One region of the Pantoea dispersa genome, then DNA from elsewhere that is predicted to be linked to it. Evidence: predicted binding sites of a transcription regulator. Region 1 holds the regulator's gene; the other holds the start of a gene.
What was found. Region 1 encodes CRP, which controls carbon source genes, mostly activating them, when cyclic AMP is high. Its sites were predicted from a motif close to ATGTGANNNNNNTCACAT; they were not measured.
Positions count from the first base shown of each region.

Region 2: deoC (deoxyribose-phosphate aldolase) is a predicted target of CRP. The motif match lies at 1,785-1,802, and genes of this name have one in related genera.

Region 1 is NZ_CP082346.1:293,744-298,172, reverse strand. It holds gene K7H94_RS01325 (YheU family protein) at 1-60, shown strand, start outside; gene K7H94_RS01320 (phosphoribulokinase) at 122-991, shown strand; gene K7H94_RS01315 (OsmC family protein) at 1,062-1,466, opposite strand; gene crp (cAMP-activated global transcriptional regulator CRP) at 1,771-2,403, shown strand; gene K7H94_RS01305 (YccS/YhfK family putative transporter) at 2,462-4,429, shown strand, end outside.
Region 2 is NZ_CP082346.1:3,371,019-3,375,447, reverse strand. It holds gene K7H94_RS15820 (patatin-like phospholipase family protein) at 1-801, shown strand, start outside; gene K7H94_RS15815 (TatD family hydrolase) at 798-1,574, shown strand; gene deoC (deoxyribose-phosphate aldolase) at 1,988-2,767, shown strand; gene deoA (thymidine phosphorylase) at 2,879-4,201, shown strand; gene deoB (phosphopentomutase) at 4,297-4,429, shown strand, end outside.

The DNA.
Region 1 (4,429 bases):
GTGTGGTCAGAATTGCATGAATCGGTCAATATTATGCCGCGGCGTGAATTTCGCGGCTAATGCGTCAGGCGGCAATTCGTGGTAACAATGCTCATCGCCGGACTTCACAGGGAGCGCTGTTATGTCAGCCAGGCATCCAGTCATAGCCGTTACCGGTTCCAGCGGCGCCGGAACCACCACCACCAGTCTCGCCTTCCGTAAAATTTTCCAGCAGCTGGATCTGCACGCGGCGGAAGTAGAAGGCGACAGTTTCCATCGCTATACCCGTCCGGAAATGGACATGGCGATTCGTAAGGCGCGCGACCTCGGGCGTCACATCAGCTACTTTGGCCCGGAAGCCAACGACTTCGGCCTACTGGAGCAGACTTTCCGCGACTATGGTCAGAGCGGACTCGGCCAGTCGCGCAAATATCTGCACACCTACGATGAAGCGGTGCCGTGGAATCAGGTGCCAGGCACGTTTACACCGTGGCAGCCGCTGCCGGAAAACACCGATGTGCTGTTCTATGAAGGCCTGCACGGCGGCGTGGTGACGCAGCAGCATAACGTGGCGGAACATGTCGATCTGCTGGTTGGCGTGGTACCGATTGTTAATCTGGAGTGGATTCAGAAACTGGTGCGCGACACCAGCGAGCGCGGCCATTCGCGCGAAGCGGTGATGGATTCGGTGGTGCGTTCGATGGAAGACTACATCAACTACATCACGCCGCAGTTTTCCCGCACGCACCTCAACTTCCAGCGCGTGCCGACCGTGGATACCTCGAACCCGTTTGCCGCGCGTGAGATCCCGTCGCTGGATGAGAGCTTTGTGGTGATCCATTTTCGCGGCCTGGAGGGCATCGCTTTTCCTTATTTACTGGCGATGATCCAGGGCTCGTTTATTTCCCACATGAATACGCTGGTGGTGCCGGGCGGCAAGATGGGACTGGCGATGGAGTTAATCATGACGCCGCTGGTGCAGCGGTTGATTGAAGGAAAACGCATTGAATAGCGCAGGCTAACGCGCCAGTTTCGCCGGGAGGTAATGAGATCGGGAGCGCAGGGCCGCGCTCCCGGCTGGATTACAGTTCGACGACTTCGTAGCTGTGCGTTATCTCGACGCCCTTGCCCAGCATGATCGCGACCGAGCAGTACTTCTCCGCGGACAGATCCACCGCGCGCGCCACCGCTTTATCGCTCAGCGCTTTGCCGCTGACAATAAAATGCAGATTGATATGCGTAAAAATGCGTGGCGCTTCTTCGCGGCGTTCTGAGGTCAGTTTGACTTCACAATCGGCGACATCGTTGCGCCCCTTTTGCAGAATCGACACCACGTCAATCGCGCTGCAGCCGCCCGCAGCCATCAACACCATCTCCATCGGGCTGGGCGCTTTATCACCGGAATTGCCGTCCATTAATACCTGATGACCGGATGAGGATTCTCCGAGAAAGGTCAGCCCTTCCACCCATTTCACTCGTGCCTGCATTATTCTTTCTCCTGAAGCGGCGGTTTTGCCGCCAGAGTACGCTTTCACCTGACAAACAGCAATGCAGACGCATCCCCCACCTGCTGAAGCGAGACAACAGGAGACAGGTTGCAAAAGCTATGCTACAAACAGTGCTGAAAATATTTTCGTCACGAAAGACGAAAGCGGGACGAATCAAAAGCATCGCTTACGAATCCACCCCCGAATAACTGTCCCTCACGGGAAACGCTGGACGATTTCACCGCCTGACAGGGAAAACTGCCCCCTGTATTTTGGGCACGATTACAACAGAGGATAATAGCGAATGGTTCTCGGCAAACCGCAAACAGACCCTACACTCGAATGGTTCCTGTCCCATTGCCATATTCACAAATATCCATCCAAAAGCACCCTCATCCATCAGGGTGAGAAAGCGGAAACGCTGTACTACATCGTGAAAGGTTCCGTCGCGGTACTGATTAAAGATGAAGAAGGCAAAGAGATGATTCTCTCCTACCTCAATCAGGGGGATTTCATCGGTGAGCTCGGCCTGTTTGAAGAGGGCCAGGAGCGTAGCGCCTGGGTACGTGCGAAAACCGCCTGCGAAGTGGCTGAAATTTCCTACAAAAAATTCCGTCAGCTGATTCAGGTCAATCCGGATATTTTAATGCGCCTGTCGGCGCAGATGGCGCGTCGCCTGCAGGTAACATCTGAAAAAGTCGGCAACCTTGCCTTCCTCGATGTGACCGGCCGTATCGCGCAAACGCTGCTCAACCTGGCGAAACAGCCTGATGCCATGACCCACCCGGACGGTATGCAGATTAAAATCACCCGTCAGGAGATTGGTCAGATCGTGGGCTGCTCACGCGAAACCGTGGGTCGTATCCTGAAAATGCTGGAAGATCAGAACCTGATCTCCGCACACGGCAAAACCATCGTCGTTTACGGCACCCGCTGATTTCTTCTCACCCACGGCGTGATGGCAACATCGCGCCGTTTCTGTTTACGATGAGCTGATGTGGCGTCGAATCATCTATCATCCGGAAGTTAACTATGCGCTGCGGCAAACGCTGGTGCTGTGCCTGCCTGTGGCGCTCGGCTGGCTGTTTGGCGATCTGCAAAAAGGGCTGCTGTTCTCCCTGGTGCCGGCCTGCTGCAACATCGCCGGTCTGGATACGCCACACAAGCGGTTCTTCAAACGGCTGATTGTCGGCGGCGCACTGTTCGCCAGCGGCAGTTTTCTGATTCAGTACCTCACGGCTTACGCTGTGCCGCTGCCGCTGATTCTGCTGGTGTTACCGCTGCTGGTGGGCGTGACCGGTGAAATCAGCCCGCTGCATGGCCGTTTGCTGCCCGGCACGCTGATCGCCGCCATCTTTACCTTAAGCCTCGTCGGCCGTATGCCTATGTGGGTCCCGCCGCTGCTGTATATCGGCGGGACGCTGTGGTACGGGCTGTTTAACTGGTTCTGGTTCTGGCTGTGGAAAGAGCAGCCGATGCGCGAGACCCTTAGCCTGCTGTACCGCGAGCTGGCCGATTACTGCGACGCCAAATACACCCTGCTGACGCAGCTGACCGATCCGGAAAAAGCGCTGCCGCCGCTACTGGCGCGCCAGCAGAAAGCGGTCGATCTGATCACCACCTGCTACCAGCAAATGCATATGCTGTCCGCCAGCCGTGATAACAGTCATAAACGCCTGACGCGCGCCTTTCAGGTTGCGCTCGATCTGCAGGAGCACATCTCGGTCAGCCTGCACCAGCCGGAAGAGGTGCAAAAGCTGGTGGAGCAGAGCCACGCCGAGGCGGTGATCCGCTGGAACGCGAAAATCATTTCGGCACGGCTGCGCGTGCTGGCCGATGCCATTCTCTATCACCAGCTGCCGGAACGCTTCCACATGGAGAAGCCGCTCGGCGCGCTGGAGAAAATTGCCCGGCAGCACCCGGATAATCCGGTCGGTAATTTCTGCCTCTACCATTTCAGCCGCATTGCGCGCGTGCTGCGCACGCAGAAGCCGCTGTATACCCGCGACCTGATGGCCGATCGCCAGCGCCGCCTGCCGCTGTTGCCGGCGCTGCGCAGCTACCTGTCGCTAAAATCTGCCGCGCTGCGGACGGCGGCGCGCTTCGCCGTGATGCTGATGTTCGGCAGCGCGCTGGCGCTGTTCTTCAATATTCCCAAGCCCTACTGGATTCTGATGACCATCATGTTTGTCAGCCAGAACGGCTACAGCGCCACGCGCGTGCGCATTCAGCACCGCGCGCTCGGCACCTTCGCCGGCTTGCTGATCGCCGCGGCGTCGCTGCGCTTTGCTGTTCCGGAGTCGATTGCCCTGCTGACCATGCTGGTCATCACGCTCGCCAGCTATCTGATCACGCGTAAATATTATGGCTGGTCGATGATTGGCTTTACCGTAACGGCGGTGTATTCGCTGCAGCTGCTGTCGCTGAACGGCGCGCAGTTTCTGCTGCCGCGCATGATGGATACGCTGATGGGCTGCCTGATTGCCTTCGCCGGCATGATCTGGCTATGGCCGCAATGGCAGAGCGGGCTGCTGCGCAATAACGCGCACGACGCGCTGGAAGCGTATCAGGAGGCGCTGCGCCTGCTGCTCGGTCCGGAGCAGGCGCCGGAGAAGCTGGCGTATCAGCGCGTCAAGGTTAACCAGGCGCACAACGCGCTGTTTAACTCGCTCAACCAGGCGTCCACCGAGCCGGGCTTTAACTTCCAGTATCTGAAAGATATGCGCCTGTGGGTGACTCACAGCCAGTTTATCGTCGAGCACATCAACGCCATGACCATTCTGGCGCGCGAGCACACCATGCTGACGCCAAAGCTGGCGGAGCGCTATTTGCAGTCCTGTGAAATCGCGCTGCAGCGCTGTCAGCAGCGGCTGGCTTACGACGGGCCGGGCAACGACAGCAATATTCTGGAAGCGCCGGAGAATCTGAATGAGGGGCCGGTGACGATTGTCGAACAGCATGTG
Region 2 (4,429 bases), 940 kb from region 1:
TACACCACCAGTAAACTGTTTTTCGATCCGCTGCGTTTTGTGCGCGGTGGTCACCTGATCGATCTCGACTGGCTGGTGGATATCACTAAACAGGAGTTCCCGCTGGCGCTGAGCAGCGCCGAAAGCCTGTTTGCCAAAGGCAGCGAATTTTACATGTGCGCCTGCCGCAGCGATGATTACAGCGCGCAGTATTTCAATCCCACCAATCTGACCTGGCATGACATCATTAAGGCTTCCAGCGCGATCCCCGGTTTCTACCGCAGCGGCGTGTTGATGGATGGTGTGAGCTATCTCGACGGCGGCATCAGCGACGCCATTCCGGTGCGCGAAGCGGCGCGGCGTGGCGCCGATACTATTGTGGTGATCCGTACCGTGCCGTCACAGATGGCGTATACGCCGAAGTGGTTTAAACGCATGGAGCGCTGGCTGAGCGACAGCGCCCTGCAGCCAATGATCAATATTCTGCATCAGCACGAAGAGAGCTACCGCCAGATTCAGCAGTTTATTGAACAGCCGCCGGATAATCTGCGCATCATTGAAATCTTTCCGCCAAAGCCGCTGGCCAGCATGGCGCTGGGCAGTCGTCTGGCGTCGCTGAATCAGGATTATCATCTGGGCCGCCGCAGCGGGCGCTATTTCCTGGCGACGCTGGGCCAGTGGCTGAGCGATGCTGAACCGCTGGCGCGACCGATTGCCGTGACGCCGCCCGCCGCCGTCGCCAACGCGCCGGATAACCGGCCGGTCAGCACGCCGCCGCTGGCGGGCAATGACGCCGACTACGATGCAGGATCGCTGGCATGAGATTTTTCGACACCCACTGCCACTTTGATTTTCCGCCATTCGTCACCGCTGCCGAATACAGTATCGCGCAGGCGGCGCAGGCGGGTGTGGAACGCATCATCGTGCCGTGCGTGGATGCCAGCCGTTTTGCCGTGGTGAGCCAGCTGGCGCAGCAGCATCCGGCGCTGTATAGCGCGCTCGGGCTGCACCCGATCAATATTGCGCAACATCAGGATGACGATCTCGATCGCCTTGAGCAGTACCTGCAAACGCCGGATGCAAAACGCGTGGCGATCGGGGAAATCGGGCTGGATCTGTATATGGAAGCGCCGGATTTTGCGCGGCAAACCCGGCTGCTGGAGGCGCAGCTGAAGCTGGCAAAGCGCTATGATTTGCCGGTGATCCTGCATTCGCGACGTACGCACGATCAGCTGGCGCAGTATCTGCGCCGTCACGACGTGCCGCGACGCGGCGTGGTGCACGGCTTTGCCGGCAGCCAGCAGCAGGCGGAGCGTTTCATCGCCCTTGGCTACGCGATTGGTGTCGGCGGCACCATTACCTATGCGCGCGCCAGCAAAACCCGCCACACCATCGCCAGCCTGCCATTGCAGGCGCTGCTGCTGGAAACCGATGCGCCGGATATGCCGCTGCACGGTTTTCAGGGCCAGCCCAATCGCCCGGAGCGCGCGCGTAATGTGTTCGAAGTATTGTGCCAGCTGCGCCCGGAACCGCCCGATGAGATCGCCAATGCGCTGTGGCACAACAGCCTGCGTTTGTTCGCGCTGCCGGATTGAGTATTGATCCTGCGCCTGCCGTCACCTCACTTCATCTAATAGGGCCGTCACGGTTAATGGCCGTTGCAATTTTGCCAGCGGCACAATTTATTGCGCGATGAATCGCGTCGCTGCAAACCCTCTGCCACTTCTGATGATGTGCTGACAACTCCCGCTCTGTCGCAAATTAACTACGCTTTAACGATATCCGATACCTTTTTGCGGCAACATTTGTGATAATAATCACAATCGCATCATGCCGCGCTGTTCGGCAAAATAGCGATTTAATGTGATTAAAATCGCTAAATGCATGTATATCAGAGCGCGGTTTCCTTTTCCTTGTGACAAACCTCGCAATTCCACGCGGCGTGGGTTGTTATAATTATCACATTCTCCGGTGAGCAGATTTCACCGGCCTGACTTTGGAGAGCACCATGACCGATCTGAACGCGGCCGCGCAGCGCGCGCTGCAACTGATGGACCTGACCACCCTGAATGAAGACGACACCGATGAAAAAGTGATCGCGCTGTGCCATCAGGCGAAATCACCGGCCGGTAACACGGCGGCGATCTGTATCTATCCGCGCTTTATCCCGATTGCACGTAAGACGCTGCGCGAGCAGGGCACGCCGGAAATTCGTATCGCGACCGTCACTAACTTCCCGCACGGTAACGACGACATCGACATCGCGCTGGCGGAAACCCGTGCGGCAATCGCCTATGGCGCGGATGAAGTTGACGTGGTGTTCCCGTACCGTGCGCTGATTGCCGGTAATCGTGACGTCGGCTTTGCGCTGGTAAAAGCCTGTAAAGAGGCCTGCGCGGCGGCGAACGTGCTGCTGAAAGTGATCATTGAAACCGGCGAGCTAAAAGAGGAAGCGCTGATTCGTGCAGCGTCCGAAATCGCGATCGATGCCGGCGCGGATTTCATCAAAACCTCTACCGGTAAAGTGCCGGTCAACGCCACGCCAGAGGTGGCGGCGATCATGATGCAGGTAATCCGTGACAAAGGCGTGCAGCAGCAGGTGGGCTTCAAACCGGCTGGCGGCGTGCGCACGGCGGAAGATGCCGCTATCTACCTGCAGCTGGCCGACGACATCCTCGGTAGCGGCTGGGCGGATGCGCGTCATTTCCGCTTCGGCGCTTCCAGCCTGTTAGCCAGCCTGCTGAATACCCTGGGCCACGCTACGGCGACCAGCAAAGCCGGTTATTGATCCACGCGGTCGCTAAAATGGCGGCCCACGGCGTCACTGCCGTCAGGTGCGCATTGCTGCGCAGCTGGCGGCTGTCATTCAGCGATACATCGCTTTTCCGGGGAGGCAACCTTGTTCCTGCCACAAGAAATTATTCGTAAAAAACGCGACGGCCAGCCGCTGAGCGAAGCGGAAATCCGCTTTTTCATCAACGGCGTGCGTGATAACAGCGTATCTGAAGGGCAAATCGCCGCGCTGGCGATGACGATTTATTTTCACGACATGAACCTGGAAGAACGCGTTGCGCTGACCATGGCGATGCGCGATTCCGGCACGGTACTCAACTGGCAGGCGCTGAATCTCAACGGACCGATTGTTGATAAACACTCGACCGGCGGCGTGGGCGATGTCACTTCGCTAATGCTGGGTCCGATGGTGGCGGCCTGCGGCGGCTACGTGCCTATGATTTCCGGGCGCGGCCTCGGTCACACCGGCGGCACGCTGGATAAGCTGGAAGCCATTCCCGGCTTCGATATCTTCCCCAGCGACGATCGCTTCCGCCAGATCATCAAACAGGTCGGCGTTGCCATTATCGGTCAGACCAATTCGCTGGCGCCGGCGGATAAGCGGTTCTACGCCACGCGCGATATCACCGCCACTGTGGATTCTATTCCGCTGATCACCGCCTCGATCCTCGCCAAAAAATTAGCCGAAGGATTAGACGCGCTGGTGATGGATGTCAAAGTCGGATCCGGGGCGTTTATGCCAACCTTTGAGGCCTCGCAGCAGCTGGCGCAGGCGATTGTCGGCGTCGCCAACGGTGCGGGATGCAAAACCACCGCGCTGCTCACCGACATGAATCAGGTGCTGGCATCGAGCGCCGGTAATGCGCTGGAAGTGCGCGAAGCAGTGCATTTCCTCACCGGTGAGGCGCGTAATCCGCGGCTGCTGGAGGTCACGCTGGCGCTGTGCGCTGAGATGCTGATCTCCGGCAAACTGGCGGCGAACGAAGCCGAAGCGCGGCAAAAACTGCAGCAGGTGCTGGATAACGGTAAAGCGGCTGAGGTGTTTGCCCGCATGGTGGCGGCGCAGAACGGCCCGACGGATTTCATCGAGCAGATGGACCGCTACCTGCCGGCACCGATGCTGAGCAAAGCGGTGTACGCCGATCGTCCCGGCATCGTCAGCGCCATGGACACGCGGGCGCTGGGCCTGGCGGTGGTGGCGCTGGGCGGTGGCCGTCAGCGCGCCAGCGACAGCATTGATTACAGCGTGGGCCTCAGCGACATGATCACGCTGGGCAGTGAGGTCAATGCGCAGCAGCCGCTGGCGGTGATTCATGCCGCATCGGAAGCGCAGTGGCAGCAGGCCGCTGCGGCAGTGAAAGCGGCGATAACGCTCAGCGACCACGCCCCGGAGGCCACGCCGGTGGTGTATCGCCGCATCAGCGAATAGTGGCGTAACTGCGTGCCAGGCAGCGGCCGTTCGGGTATACTGATCTGATCGCTTTTTTTTTGACTTGTCATCGCGCTATGGCGCAGGAGACTTGCATGAAACGTGCTTTTATTATGGTTCTCGACTCCTTCGGGATTGGTTCCAGCAAAGACGCCGATAAATTCGGTGATGAAGGATCGGATACGCTCGGCCATATCGCCGAAGCGTGCTTTGAAGGCCGCGCCAATG